One region of the Streptomyces sp. NPDC104313 genome, then DNA from elsewhere that is predicted to be linked to it. Evidence: riboswitches for the same ligand, from Rfam matches in the RefSeq annotation. Region 1 holds a riboswitch; each other region holds the start of a gene.
The links. Region 1 has a riboswitch for cobalamin ahead of ACZ60Q_RS32515 (cobalamin biosynthesis protein). Riboswitches for the same ligand answer to the same signal wherever they lie in the genome.
Positions count from the first base shown of each region.

Region 2: another riboswitch for cobalamin. It lies ahead of ACZ60Q_RS17455 (ribonucleoside-diphosphate reductase subunit alpha); the one in region 1 lies ahead of ACZ60Q_RS32515 (cobalamin biosynthesis protein).
Region 3: another riboswitch for cobalamin. It lies ahead of metE (5-methyltetrahydropteroyltriglutamate--homocysteine S-methyltransferase); the one in region 1 lies ahead of ACZ60Q_RS32515 (cobalamin biosynthesis protein).

Region 1 is NZ_JBVJMW010000020.1:57,800-61,974, forward strand. Features, by position in the region: gene ACZ60Q_RS32505 (inorganic phosphate transporter) at 244-1,497, shown strand; gene ACZ60Q_RS32510 (hypothetical protein) at 1,510-1,740, shown strand; cobalamin riboswitch at 1,906-2,035, shown strand; gene ACZ60Q_RS32515 (cobalamin biosynthesis protein) at 2,174-3,139, shown strand; gene ACZ60Q_RS32520 (cobyric acid synthase) at 3,186-4,175, shown strand, end outside.
Region 2 is NZ_JBVJMW010000006.1:390,311-394,485, forward strand. Features, by position in the region: gene ACZ60Q_RS17455 (ribonucleoside-diphosphate reductase subunit alpha) at 1-2,217, opposite strand, end outside; cobalamin riboswitch at 2,354-2,477, opposite strand; partial or broken gene ACZ60Q_RS17460 (GNAT family N-acetyltransferase) at 2,542-2,673, opposite strand; gene ACZ60Q_RS17465 (YbdD/YjiX family protein) at 2,908-3,111, opposite strand; gene ACZ60Q_RS17470 (carbon starvation CstA family protein) at 3,108-4,175, opposite strand, start outside.
Region 3 is NZ_JBVJMW010000002.1:202,379-206,553, reverse strand. Features, by position in the region: gene ACZ60Q_RS04855 (lipoate--protein ligase family protein) at 1-763, opposite strand, end outside; gene cobF (precorrin-6A synthase (deacetylating)) at 883-1,749, shown strand; gene ACZ60Q_RS04845 (hypothetical protein) at 1,813-2,010, opposite strand; cobalamin riboswitch at 2,336-2,550, shown strand; gene metE (5-methyltetrahydropteroyltriglutamate--homocysteine S-methyltransferase) at 2,716-4,175, shown strand, end outside.

The sequences.
Region 1 (4,175 bases):
ACATCACATGGGAGGTGACGGGGATCTCTTCCGGGTGCCGAACAGCCGTTCAAAATGTTCGCCGAATCGCGGCAAAAGGCCGCCAACGCCGCACCTCAGAGGCATCACACAGACCCTCCCGCACACAAGCGGAGTCAACACGCTCCGCTTGGAGTCACCGCAACGCCCTGCCCAGTTCACCTTCCGTTCATCCAGGTTGCCTACGGTCCACATGCCACTGACGTCGAACGATTGCCTGGGTAAATGGAACACATCACGCTGCTGCTTGCGATTGTGGTCGTGACAGCTCTCGTGTTCGATTTCACGAACGGTTTCCACGACACCGCCAACGCGATGGCGACGACCATCTCGACCGGCGCTCTGAAGCCCAAGACAGCGGTGGCGATGTCCGCCGTACTCAACCTGATCGGCGCGTTCCTGTCGGTGGAGGTCGCCAAGACGATCTCCGGCGGGATTGTCAACGAGGACGGCATCAGAACCGAGGTCATCTTCGCGGCGCTCGTCGGCGCCATCCTGTGGAACCTCCTGACCTGGCTGCTGGGCCTGCCGTCCAGCTCCTCCCACGCCCTGTTCGGCGGACTGATCGGCGCCGCCGTCATGTCGGCCGGCTGGTCCTCGATCAACGGCGGCACCGTCGTCACCAAGGTGCTGCTGCCCGCGATCGCGGCTCCCCTGGTGGCCGGTATCGCCGCGATGCTGGCCACGCGACTGACGTACCGGATCAACCGGAAGGTCACCGACCCGAACCAGCTCAAGTCGACCGCCAAGGGCTACCGGGCCGGGCAGATCGCCTCCGCCGGTCTCGTCTCGCTCGCCCACGGCACCAATGACGCCCAGAAGACGATGGGCATCATCACCCTGGCGCTGGTCACCAGCGGTGTCCTGGCCCCCGGCTCCAACCCGCCCATGTGGGTCATCGTCTCCGCCGGTGTGGCCATCGCGCTCGGCACCTACCTCGGCGGCTGGCGCATCATCCGCACCATGGGCAGGGGTCTGACCGACCTCCAGCCGCCGCAGGGCTTCGCCGCCCAGACCAGTGCGGCGACCGTCATCCTGGCCTCCTCGCACCTCGGCTTCTCGCTCTCCACCACGCAGTCCTGCTCCGGTGCCGTGATGGGCGCGGGCCTCGGCCGCAAGGGCGGTGTGGTCCGCTGGTCCACCGCCACCCGGATGTTCGTCGCCTGGGGCCTCACGCTCCCGGCCGCGGGCCTGATCGGCGCGGGCGCCGAGTTCCTGACCAAGCAGGGACCCTGGGGCATCGCTGTGACCGCGGTCCTCCTGGTGGGCGGTTCCTTCGCCATCTGGCTGGCCTCGCGCCGCCAGCCGGTCGACCACACCAATGTCAACGACACGGGCGACGACGAGCCCCAGGGCGTCGTCACCACCGCCATCGCCGCGGTCCAGCCGCCACCCGTCGGAGGCCCGGCCTCCGACCTCACGACCACCATTCCGGCCCCGGTGCCCGACGACCCGGCCCGGCCGTCGGCCAAGGTGTAAGGACAGATCCGCATGAAAATCGACTGGGCAGCTCTCGCCGCCGTCTTCGGTGTCAGTCTTGTGGTCACCATCGCGCTGGTCGGCCTCTTCACCGTGGGCATCGTCGCCCTCTCCAAGCAGTCCGCCACGGCCGGAAGCAGCGGCTCCGGCGGATCGGTCGCCCTGGCGCGCACCGGCGCGTACGCCTGCTTCGGGCTGTGCGTTGCTGCGGTCTCGTACGGGATCTACCTGATCGTCGCCTGACCCCGATCCCCGCACGCCTGACCGCGTACACCTTCGGGCCGGACACACCCTCGTGTGTCCGGCCCGACGTGCGTCCGCACACCGTGCAGCCCCGCAGGTCAACAGCGAGTTGACGGTTGTTCGCGGGGCGTGGTGGACTGCCGGAGCCATTTACGGCGACAGCAGAGGAAGCCGGTGCGAATCCGGCGCGGTCCCGCCACTGTCACCGGGGAGCGCTCCCCCACACCGGACGTCACGGCTCGCGACACGCGGGCTGGAAGGCCGGGGGAACCGCGGATCCGGAAGCCAGGAGACTCTCGTCGCCGGTCACGTCGAACCAGGGCGCGGACCCTGAGTGAGGACCTACGCCATGCCCGGCCGCCGTGTGCCGCTTCCTGTGCCCCCTACGACAGGCCCTGGTGCCGGAACTCCTCTCCCCGCGACGGGCTGAGTCGTGCGTGCCGACCGCGTCTTCGCGTACGGCGCCACGGCCGGGCTGATCGCCGACGCCCTGCTCGGCGATCCCCGTCGGGGCCACCCCGTCGCCGGATTCGGCCGCGCCGCCGCGCGGGCCGAATCCCGCCTGTGGCGTGACGACCGGGGCGCGGGCGCCCTGCACACCCTCGTGTGCGCCGGGGGCGCCGCGGGGGTCGCCGCGCTGGCCGCCCGCGCCACCCGGGGACGCCCCGCGCTTGCCGTCGCGCTGACCGCCGCCACCACCTGGTCCGTCGTCGGGGTGACCTCGCTGGGGCGGGAGGCCCGCGCCATCGGCGGCGCCCTGGCCGCCGGGGACCTGGACGTGGCACGGGAGCGGCTGCCGCACCTGTGCGGGCGCGATCCGCACTCCCTGGACGGTCCGGGCATCGCCCGCGCGGTCGTCGAGTCGGTCGCCGAGAACACCTCGGACGCCGTCGTCGGCGCGCTGGTGTGGGGGGCGATCGGCGGGGTGCCGGGGCTCGTCGGCTTCCGGGCCGTGAACACGCTCGACGCGATGGTCGGCCACAAGTCGCCCCGCTACCGTCGCTACGGCTGGGCCTCGGCCCGCCTGGACGACCTCACGGGGTGGCCCGGCGCCCGCCTGACGGCCGCGCTGGCCGTGGCGGCGGGCGGGCGGCCCCGGGAGGCCGTACGCGCCTGGAGGGCGGACGCGGGGCGTCACCCGAGCCCGAACGCGGGGCCGGTGGAGGCCGCGTTCGCGGGAGCGCTCGGCGTACGGCTGGGCGGGACCCTGGCGTACGCGGGGCGCGTCGAGCACCGACCGGTGCTGAACGGGGAGTCCGGGCGGGACGTGCGGGGCGCGGACATCGAACGCGCGGTACGGCTGTCGCGCCGGGTGAGCACACTGGCCCTCGGTGTGTGCGTGGCGGGGCGGCTGATCGCGGGCCTGCTGGTCGCGGGGCGGGAGCGGAGACGGTCATGAACGGTCCGGCACGGAACGCGGTACGGCAACGGGAACGGGAGCGGGTATGAGCGGCGGGCTGCTGGTCGCGGGGACCACATCGGACGCGGGCAAGAGCGTCGTCACGGCGGGCATCTGCCGCTGGCTGGCGCGCCGGGGTGTGGCGGTCGCCCCTTTCAAGGCCCAGAACATGTCCCTGAACTCCTTCGTGACCCGGGAGGGCGCGGAGATCGGCCGGGCCCAGGCGATGCAGGCGCAGGCCGCCCGGGTGGAGCCGACGGCCCTGATGAACCCGGTGCTGCTGAAGCCCGGCAGCGACCGGTCCAGCCAGGTGGTCCTGATGGGGAAGCCGGTCGGCGAGATGAGTGCCCGGGGGTACCACGGGGGCCGTCAGGAGGCACTGCTCGGGACGGTGACGGACTGCCTGGAGCAGCTGCGTGCCACGTACGACGCGGTCATCTGCGAAGGGGCCGGGTCCCCGGCCGAGATCAATCTGCGGCGCACGGACATCGTGAACATGGGGATCGCGCGGGCCTCGAGATTCCCCGTCCTGGTGGTCGGGGACATCGACCGGGGCGGGGTCTTCGCGTCGTTCTTCGGGACGACGGCGCTGCTGGACCCCGAGGACCAGGCGCTGGTCGCGGGGTATCTGGTGAACAAGTTCCGGGGCGATGTCTCGCTGCTGGAGCCGGGCCTGGACATGCTGTACGAGCTGACCGGGCGGCGAACGTACGGGGTGCTGCCCTTCGCCCACGGGCTCGGTATCGACGAGGAGGACGGCCTGCGGGTGTCCTTGCGGGGTGCGGTGCGGGAGTCGGTCGTGACGCCCCCGTACGGCGAGGACGTGCTGCGGGTGGCGGTCTGCGCGGTGCCGCTGATGTCGAACTTCACGGACGTGGACGCGCTGGCCGCCGAACCGGGCGTCGTCGTGCGGTTCGTGGACCGGGCGGAGGAGCTGGCCGACGCGGACCTGGTGATCGTGCCCGGGACGCGCGGCACGGTGAGGGCGCTGGCCTGGCTGCGCGAGCGGGGCCTCGCGGACGCGCTGCTGCGGCGG
Region 2 (4,175 bases), on a different contig from region 1:
CGTCGGCGTCTCCAGGAACAGGTTGAGCGACTGGCTCTGGTCGAGGAACGGCGTACGGGCCGCCGCCATGTCGATCAGGCCGCGCTGCGGGATCTCCCACGCGGTGCGGTACAGCGCCCGCACGTCCTCGGGGATCCAGGCGAAGCCCTGCACGGAGCCGCTCGCCTCCCGCAGCGCCTCACGGGTGCGGGCGTCCCACACGCCGAGCTTCTTCAGCTCGTCCACCAGATAGGCGTTCACCTGGAGGAACTCACCGCTGAGCGTCTCGCGCTTGAACAGGTTGGAGACCTGCGGCTCGATGCACTCGTACACCCCGGCGATCGAGGCGATCGTGGCGGTCGGCGCGATGGCCAGCAGCAGCGAGTTGCGCATCCCGGTCTTCGCGACCCGGGCGCGCAGGGCGTCCCAGCGCTCCGGCCAGTTCAGCTCGGTGTCGTAGTGGTCGGGGTGCAGCACCCCGCGCGCGGCCCGGGTCTCGGACCAGGCCGGCAGCGGACCCGACCGCTCCGCGAGGTCGCAGGACGCCTCGTACGCGGCGAGCATGATCCGCTCGGAGATCTTCGTGGAGAGCGCGCGGGCCTCGGGGGAGTCGAAGGGCAGGCGCAGCTGGAAGAAGACGTCCTGGAGGCCCATGGCGCCCAGGCCCACCGGCCGCCAGCGGGAGTTGGAGCGCCCGGCCTGCTCGGTCGGGTAGAAGTTGATGTCGACGACCCGGTCCAGGAAGGTCACGGCGGTCCGCACCGTGGCGTCCAGCCGCTCCCAGTCGATCGCACCGTCCGCGACGAACGCGCCCAGGTTGACCGAGCCCAGGTTGCAGACGGCCGTCTCGCCGTCGTCGGTGACTTCGAGGATCTCGGTGCACAGGTTCGAGGAGTGCACGACCCGGCCCGGCTCGGCGGTCTGGTTCGCGGTCCGGTTGGAGGCGTCCTTGAACGTCATCCAGCCCTGGCCGGTCTGCGCGAGGGTCCGCATCATCCGGCCGTACAGCTCACGCGCCGGAATCGTCCTGCGGGCCAGGCCCTTGGCCTCGGCCGCCCGGTAGACGGCGTCGAACGCGTCGCCCCACAGGTCGACCAGTTCGGGCACATCGGCGGGGGAGAACAGCGACCACTCGGTGTCCGCGTCGACCCGGCGCATGAACTCGTCCGGGATCCAGTGCGCCAGATTGAGGTTGTGCGTACGCCGCTGGTCCTCACCGGTGTTGTCGCGGAGCTCCAGGAACTCCTCGATGTCCGCGTGCCAGGTCTCCAGGTAGACCGCCGCCGCGCCCTTGCGCCGGCCACCCTGGTTCACCGCCGCGACGGAGGCGTCCAGCGTCTTGAGGAACGGCACGATGCCGTTGGAGTGCCCGTTGGTGCCCCGGATCAGCGAACCCCGGGCACGGATGCGGGAGTACGACAGACCGATGCCGCCCGCGTGCTTGGAGAGCCGCGCCACCTGGTGGTAGCGGTCGTAGATCGAGTCCAGCTCGTCCTTCGGCGAGTCCAGCAGATAGCAGGAGGACATCTGCGGGTGCCGGGTGCCGGAGTTGAAGAGCGTGGGGGAGGAGGGGAGGTAGTCCAGCCGGCTCATCAGCCCGTAGAGCGCGACGACCTCCGCAAGCGCCCGCGCCGACTCGTCCTCGGCGAGGCCCGCGGCCACGCGCAGCATGAAGTGCTGCGGGGTCTCGATGACCTGCCGGGTGATCGGGTGCCGCAGCAGGTAGCGGCTGTGCAGCGTCCGCAGACCGAAGTAGCCGAAGCGGTCGTCGGCGCCGTCCGCCATGGCCCGGTCGACGAGCTGGTCGAGCGCGGCCGAGTGGAGCGTGACGAACGCGGCGGTGCGCTCCGCGATCAGGCCCTCGCGGTGGCCCACGGCGACCGAGGCGGAGAAGGACGTCGCGCCCTGGCCCGTGGCCTCGTCCGCGATCGTGCGGGTCAGCAGCCGGGCGGCCAGCCGGGAGTACGCCGGGTCCTCGGAGATGAGCCCCGCGGCGGCCTCGGTGGCCAGCGAGCGCAGCTCCGCCTCGTCGGAGCGGGCGTTGCGTCCGCGCAGCGCGGCGGCGGCGACCCGTCCGGGGTCGGTGTCGGGAAGATCGACGGTGAGGTCGGTCAGGGTCCGCAGCAAAGCGGTCCCGGGTCCGTCGTTCGGGGCCTTCCCGGCCGTGGTCGACACCGGGGACACCGGGGGCACTGTGGATTCGGTGGCTGAAACCGGATCGGCGGGCGCGATGGTCACTGGGCTTTCCCTCGCTCGGCAGGGGCCGGCGGAAGGCGGGGAAGCCGGGCAGCGCGAAACCCGGGGCAGGGCAGCACAGCTGACGGCGTCCACCGGCCTATCCGCGAGGCCCGGACGTCTGGCGTCCGGTTCGGTCGAGCCGGACGCGCTGTCGACAGGTCTTCGGACTTGCGGGTGTGCAAAAGCACACCGATCACACCGTTGCGGGACAGTTCCGGATTCGCACCGGATTCCCCTGCGGCGACAGCGAGGTCGAGCATACATGTGGGGGCCGCCGGATGATGAGGCCCCCACATGTTGTGTCGCGACGATTTCCTGTGCGCCTCAGGAGGGCGCCCCCAGCGCCAGCCGGAAGGCCATGAGCCGCAGCCCCGGCACCGGTTCCCCGTCCCTCTCAGGGGACCGTACGAAGCCGAGCCGACGGTAGATCCTATGGGCTCCGAGCATGACCGGCCGCTGTCCGGGGGCCTCGCCGGGGCCGGGGCTGCCGCCGGGGCCGGGGCAGGCGTCACGGTCGGAAGGAGGGGCCGGAACCGGGGCGATCGGGCGCGGCGTCATGGGCACATCCCTTCGTACGGTGAGGGCTCCGGGCATCGGGAGAACGAGCGGTTCCCGGGCGCGTCCGAGGACGCGAAAAGGGGCCGCCGCGCCCCTGAGAGGGGTGCGGCGGCCCGATCCGGCCGACGGCGCTCAGCAGCAGCGGAAGCCCTCGCGGGGATCCGCCTCGCGGGCGTCCGTGCGGCTGCGTTCGAAGGCGCGACGGGTCATCACCGGTGAGTCCGGATCGTGGGCCCTCGCGTGCGCCACATAGCGGTCGTACGTGGACTCGCCGGTCAGCTCACGGACATACCAGCGGATCCGTCCGGCCACCCGTCGTACGTCCGCGACCGTCATGTCCGGCTCCCCGTCTCCGACGCGTCCTTGCGGATGCCGCCCTCCGGGCCGACTCCGGCGGCGGCCAGTTCGGCCTTCTCCTCCTTGGTCGCGAAGAGCGAGGCCGGGGCGACGAGCTTGGATTCGACGTACGGCGTCTCGTGGAGCTTGACGCTCTCCGGGTCGCGGATCGCCTTGTAGCAGACCCGCCCGGCGTCCACGAGCACCACGATGATGAGGAGCGCGAAGAGCGCGCTCAGCACCCCGTCGACGGTGGAGTTGGTGACGACGGTCCGCATGTCGTCCATGTTCTTCGCGGGGGCCAGTACCTCGCCCGCGTCGATGCCCGCCTGGTACTTGTCGCGCTGGGCGAAGAAGCCGATCTTGACGTCGTCGGAGAAGATCTTCTGCCAGCTCGCGGTGAGGGTGACCGCCACGTCCCAGGCGAGCGGGACCGCGGTGACCCACGCCCACTTCAGGCGGCCGGACTTGACGAGCAGGGTGGTACAGACGGCCAGAGCGACGGCCGCCAGCAACTGGTTGGCGATGCCGAAGAGCGGGAACAGCTGGTTGATGCCGCCCAGCGGGTCGTGCACACCGACCCAGAGGAAGTAGCCCCAGCCGCCGACCACGACGGCGCTGGCGAACCAGACGCCCGGCTTCCAGCTGACCTCACGGAACGGCTTGTAGACGTTGCCCAGCATGTCCTGGAGCATGAAGCGCCCGACCCGGGTGCCGGCGTCCACGGTGGTGAGGATGAAGAGCGCCTCGAACATGATGGCGAAGTGGTACCAGAACGCCTTCATCGCGGTTCCGCCCACCACCGCGGAGAAGATCTCCGCCATGCCGAGCGCGAACGTGGGCGCGCCACCCGTCCGGGAGAGCAGGCTCGTCTCCTCGACGTCCTTGGCGGCCTGGGCCAGGGCGTCCGGGGTGATGGAGAAGCCGAAGCCGGCCACGGCCTGGGAGGCCGACTGGACGCTGTCGCCGATCACGCCGACGGGTGCGTTGATGGCGAAGTAGAGGCCGGGGTCGATGATGGACGCGGCGATCATCGCCATGATCGCCACGAACGACTCGACCAG
Region 3 (4,175 bases), on a different contig from region 1:
CAGGCCCGCCGTCCGGCCCGACCATCCGCTTCTGCGCGGCCCCGGCGATCTTGCCGACCTCGGTGGCGATGTCGTTGAGCGGCTGGTACCAGGCCTTGATGCCCATGTCGGCCAGGGCCTCGAGGACCCAGTCGTCCAGGTAGGCGTAACTGTCGGCGAACGACATTCCGGAGACCAGGGACTGCGGGACGGCCAGCGAATAGGTGATGGTGGAGCTCGGCTCGGCGAACATCGCGCCACCGCCGGAGATCCGGCGCACGACGTTGACGCCGTGCCGTTCGACGCCCGCCGGGTCCACCTCGTTGCGCAGTGACTGGAAGCTGCCGATGATCACGGCGGGGGAGTCCCACTCCCAGACCCGCAGCGTCGGCGGCCGCAGCCCCGCCGCGACCTCGGCGGTGATCACCTCGTCCAGTGCCATGTGCAGGGCGGGGGACTGCGGGGCCTCGTGAATCAGCTGCCAGTCGTAGTCGCTCCACTCCGTGGCCTGTGCGAGCGCCCTGCGCACGGTGACGGCGACCCCCTCCGCGCTGAGCCCGAGCATCACCGTGGAGTCGGGCAGCGCCGCCTCGATCCGGGCCGCGAGGGCGGCCGTGTCGGTGTTGGCCGGGGCGCCCTCCAACGCCGCGTCGATCGCGAGGATCGCCTCGTCGGGTTCGAGGAAGAAGTCCCCGGCGACACGCACGTTCCGCAACGCCCCGCCCTCCACATCCAGGTCCACCACGACCAGCTTGCCGCCGGGAACCTTGTACTCACCATGCACAGCCGTGCCTCCGCCCTCGGGTCCCGGCCCGTTGTGAGCCGGACACAAACGTCCACAAACGTCCACAACGCATGCGCGGGGCCGGTTCATCCCGACCGCCCCTGGCATGATCGGCCGACATGAGCGACGCACCCCGTCACATCCTCGTCATCGGCATGGGCGCCGGCGACCCCGACCACCTGACACTCGCCGCGGTGAAGGCCATGCGCCGGGCCGACGTCTTCTTCGTGCTGGGCAAGGGCAAGGAGAAGGACGCGCTGACCCGGCTGCGGCGGGACATCCTCGCCGAACACCTGACCGGCCCCTACCGCGTCGTCGAAGCCGAGGACCCGTGGCGGGACCGCACCCGGCAGGACGCCGGACGCTACGCCTCGGCGGTGCGCGACTGGCGCCACCGCCGCGCCGACATCTGCGAACGCCTGATCATCGAGGAGCTCGCACCGGGGCGGTGCGGAGCCTTCCTGGTGTGGGGCGACCCGTCCCTGTACGACAGCACTCTCGCGATCCTGGACGACATCCGCGGGCGGGGAACGGTGGAGTTCGAGTACGAGGTGATCCCCGGCATCAGCAGCGTCTCGGCCCTCGCCGCCCGGCACCGCGTCACCCTGAACCAGGTCGGCCGCCCCATCCACATCACCCCCGGCCGACGGCTCGCCCAGGGATTCCCCGAGGACTGCGACCTCGTCGTGATGCTCGACGGCCACGAGAGCTTCACGCAGCTGACGGGCAGGGGGTGGTGGATCCACTGGGGCGCCTACATCGGGACCCCGGACGAGATCCTGGTCGCCGGACCGCTCGACGAGGTGGCGGGCCGGATCGGCCGGCTGCGCGCGGAGGCCCGCGAACGGCACGGCTGGATCATGGACACGTATCTGCTGCGCCAGACGGACGACGCGGACGGAGCGAATGGCACGGATGGCACGGGTGGCACGCGTGGTGCGGCGCACCCGGGCGCTACGGGCGGCGCGGACCGTACGCACCGCTGAAAGGCCCGAGTCGAGGCGCGGGCGGCATCGGCCGCCGCACCTCGTCGTCGGACCTGTGGAGTGTCAGCCCCGGGACTCGTGCGCCCGGATCACACCGAGGCCGTGTCCCAGGCTGGGGCATTCGGCGGTCAGATCGCTGCCGCGCACCAGGTAGTTGTGCACGCGACCGTTCGTCGGCCGTTCGACGGCGCGATACAGATGGCCGTTCACGGTGATCGTCCAGTCGTCGCCGTCCTGGGCCCACCCGACTGTCTTCTTCATCTGGCGTTTTCCGTTTCCTCGATCGGCCTCGCCGCGGGTCGGCGGCCGTGTAGTGGGAAGAAGAACGGCTTGTGACGCTCGGTGGTTCCGCAGTTTCTGTGCCATTCGGTTACATCTGTGTCACTGTCACGCCCCGGGGGCGCGTTCGGCCTGACTGGTGGTCAGCATGCCGCTGACGAACAGCCGAACGGGCGGAGAACACGCGTGGCTCAGCGTGGTGTCCGCCGCGAGGGAGTCCGGCCCGGAGTCGGGAAGTGCGCCGGCCCGTGTCCCATGTCACCGTCCGAAGTGTGAACAACGGTGTGCGCGTGCCGGGCGTCCCCTTAGGCTGGCTGGTGCAGCTGGTTCGCCCTGTCCTCCAGGCAGGGCGTCGCAAGAGGGAACCCGGTGGAAATCCGGGACTGCCCCGCAGCGGTGAGTGGGAACGACCGCCGTCATACGCACTGGGCCCGGCAGGGTCTGGGAAGCGACGGCCATTAGGTGTCTGCCCCGGCAGACGTGCCCGCGAGTCCGAAGACCTGCCCGCTGCCCGCGCGCGACCGTTCGCGTGCGGAGATCTCGGTGACCTCGTGGGCGGGTCGGCGTAACCGTCAGGTGGACGGACACGGTTCGACGTGTCCCGGTGTCCGCCCGATGCGTCATCCCTTCGCGTCCGCGTCCCGTCCCGGGATCTGTCATGCAGACACGCTCGCGAAGGAGAGTCACGTGACAGCGAAGCCCGCAGCCGCGGCAGCACGGGCCACCGTGTACGGCTACCCCCGTCAGGGGCAGAACCGTGAACTGAAGAAGGCCATCGAGGGCTACTGGAAGGGCCGCGTCGACGCGGACGCCCTCCGGGAGACCGCCGCCGAGCTGCGTCGGAGGACCTGGCAGCAGCTCGCCGAGGCCGGCGTCCACTCCGTGCCGACCGGTGATTTCTCCTACTACGACCACGTCCTGGACACCAGCGTCATGGTCGGCGCCGTCCCCGGGCGGCACCGCGAAGCGGTCGACGCCGACGCCCTCGACGGCTACTTCGCCATGGCCCGCGGCACACAGGACGTCGCCCCGCTGGAGATGACGAAGTGGTTCGACACCAACTACCACTACCTCGTACCTGAGTTGGAGCCGGACACGGTGTTCGCCGCCGACTCCGCCAAGCAGGTCGCGGAGTTCAAGGAGGCGCTGGCCCTCGGTCTGACGCCCCGACCGGTGCTCGTCGGTCCCGTCACCTATCTCCTGCTGGCCAAGGCGGCCCCCGGGGCACCGGCGGACTTCGAACCGCTGACCCTGCTGGACCGGCTGCTTCCGGTGTACGCGGAGGTCCTCGCCGATCTGCGTGCGGCGGGTGCGCAGTGGGTGCAACTGGACGAGCCCACCCTCGTGCAGGACCGGACCCCGGCCGAACTGAACGCCGCCGCCCGCGCCTACCGTGAGCTCGGCGGACTCACCGACCGGCCCAAGCTGCTGGTCGCCTCCTACTTCGGGCGGCTCGGCGAGGCGCTGGCGGTCCTGGCGAAGGCTCCCGTCGACGGGCTGGCCCTCGACTTCACCGAGTCCGGCGCGGGGAACCTCGACGACCTCGCGGCGGCCGGCGGACTGCCCGGCAAGCGCCTGGTCGCCGGTGTCGTGAACGGCCGCAACATCTGGATCAACGACTACGAGAAGTCGCTTGCCACCCTCGGTACCCTCCTCGGCCTCGCCGGCCGGGTCGACGTCTCCGCCTCCTGCTCCCTGCTGCACGTCCCGCTGGACGCCGCCGCCGAGCACGACATCGACCCGCAGATCGCCCGCTGGCTCGCCTTCGCCAAGCAGAAGACCGAGGAGATCGTCGTCCTGGCCCGCGGTCTGGGCGGCGGCACCGACGCCATTACGGCCGAACTCGCCGCCAACCGCGCTGCTCTGGCCTCCCGCGCCGGCGCCGCGCTCACCCGCGACCCGGCCGTCCGCGCCCGCACGGCAGCCGTCACCGAGGCGGACGGCCGCCGCTCCCAGCCGTACCCGGAGCGCTCCGCCGCCCAGCGCGCCCACCTCGGGCTGCCGCTGCTGCCGACGACCACCATCGGCTCGTTCCCGCAGACCGCCGAACTGCGTGCCGCGCGTGCCGACCTGCGTGCGGGGCGGATCGACGGGGCCGGGTACGAGGAACGCATCAAGGACGAGATCCGCGAGGTCCTCTCCTTCCA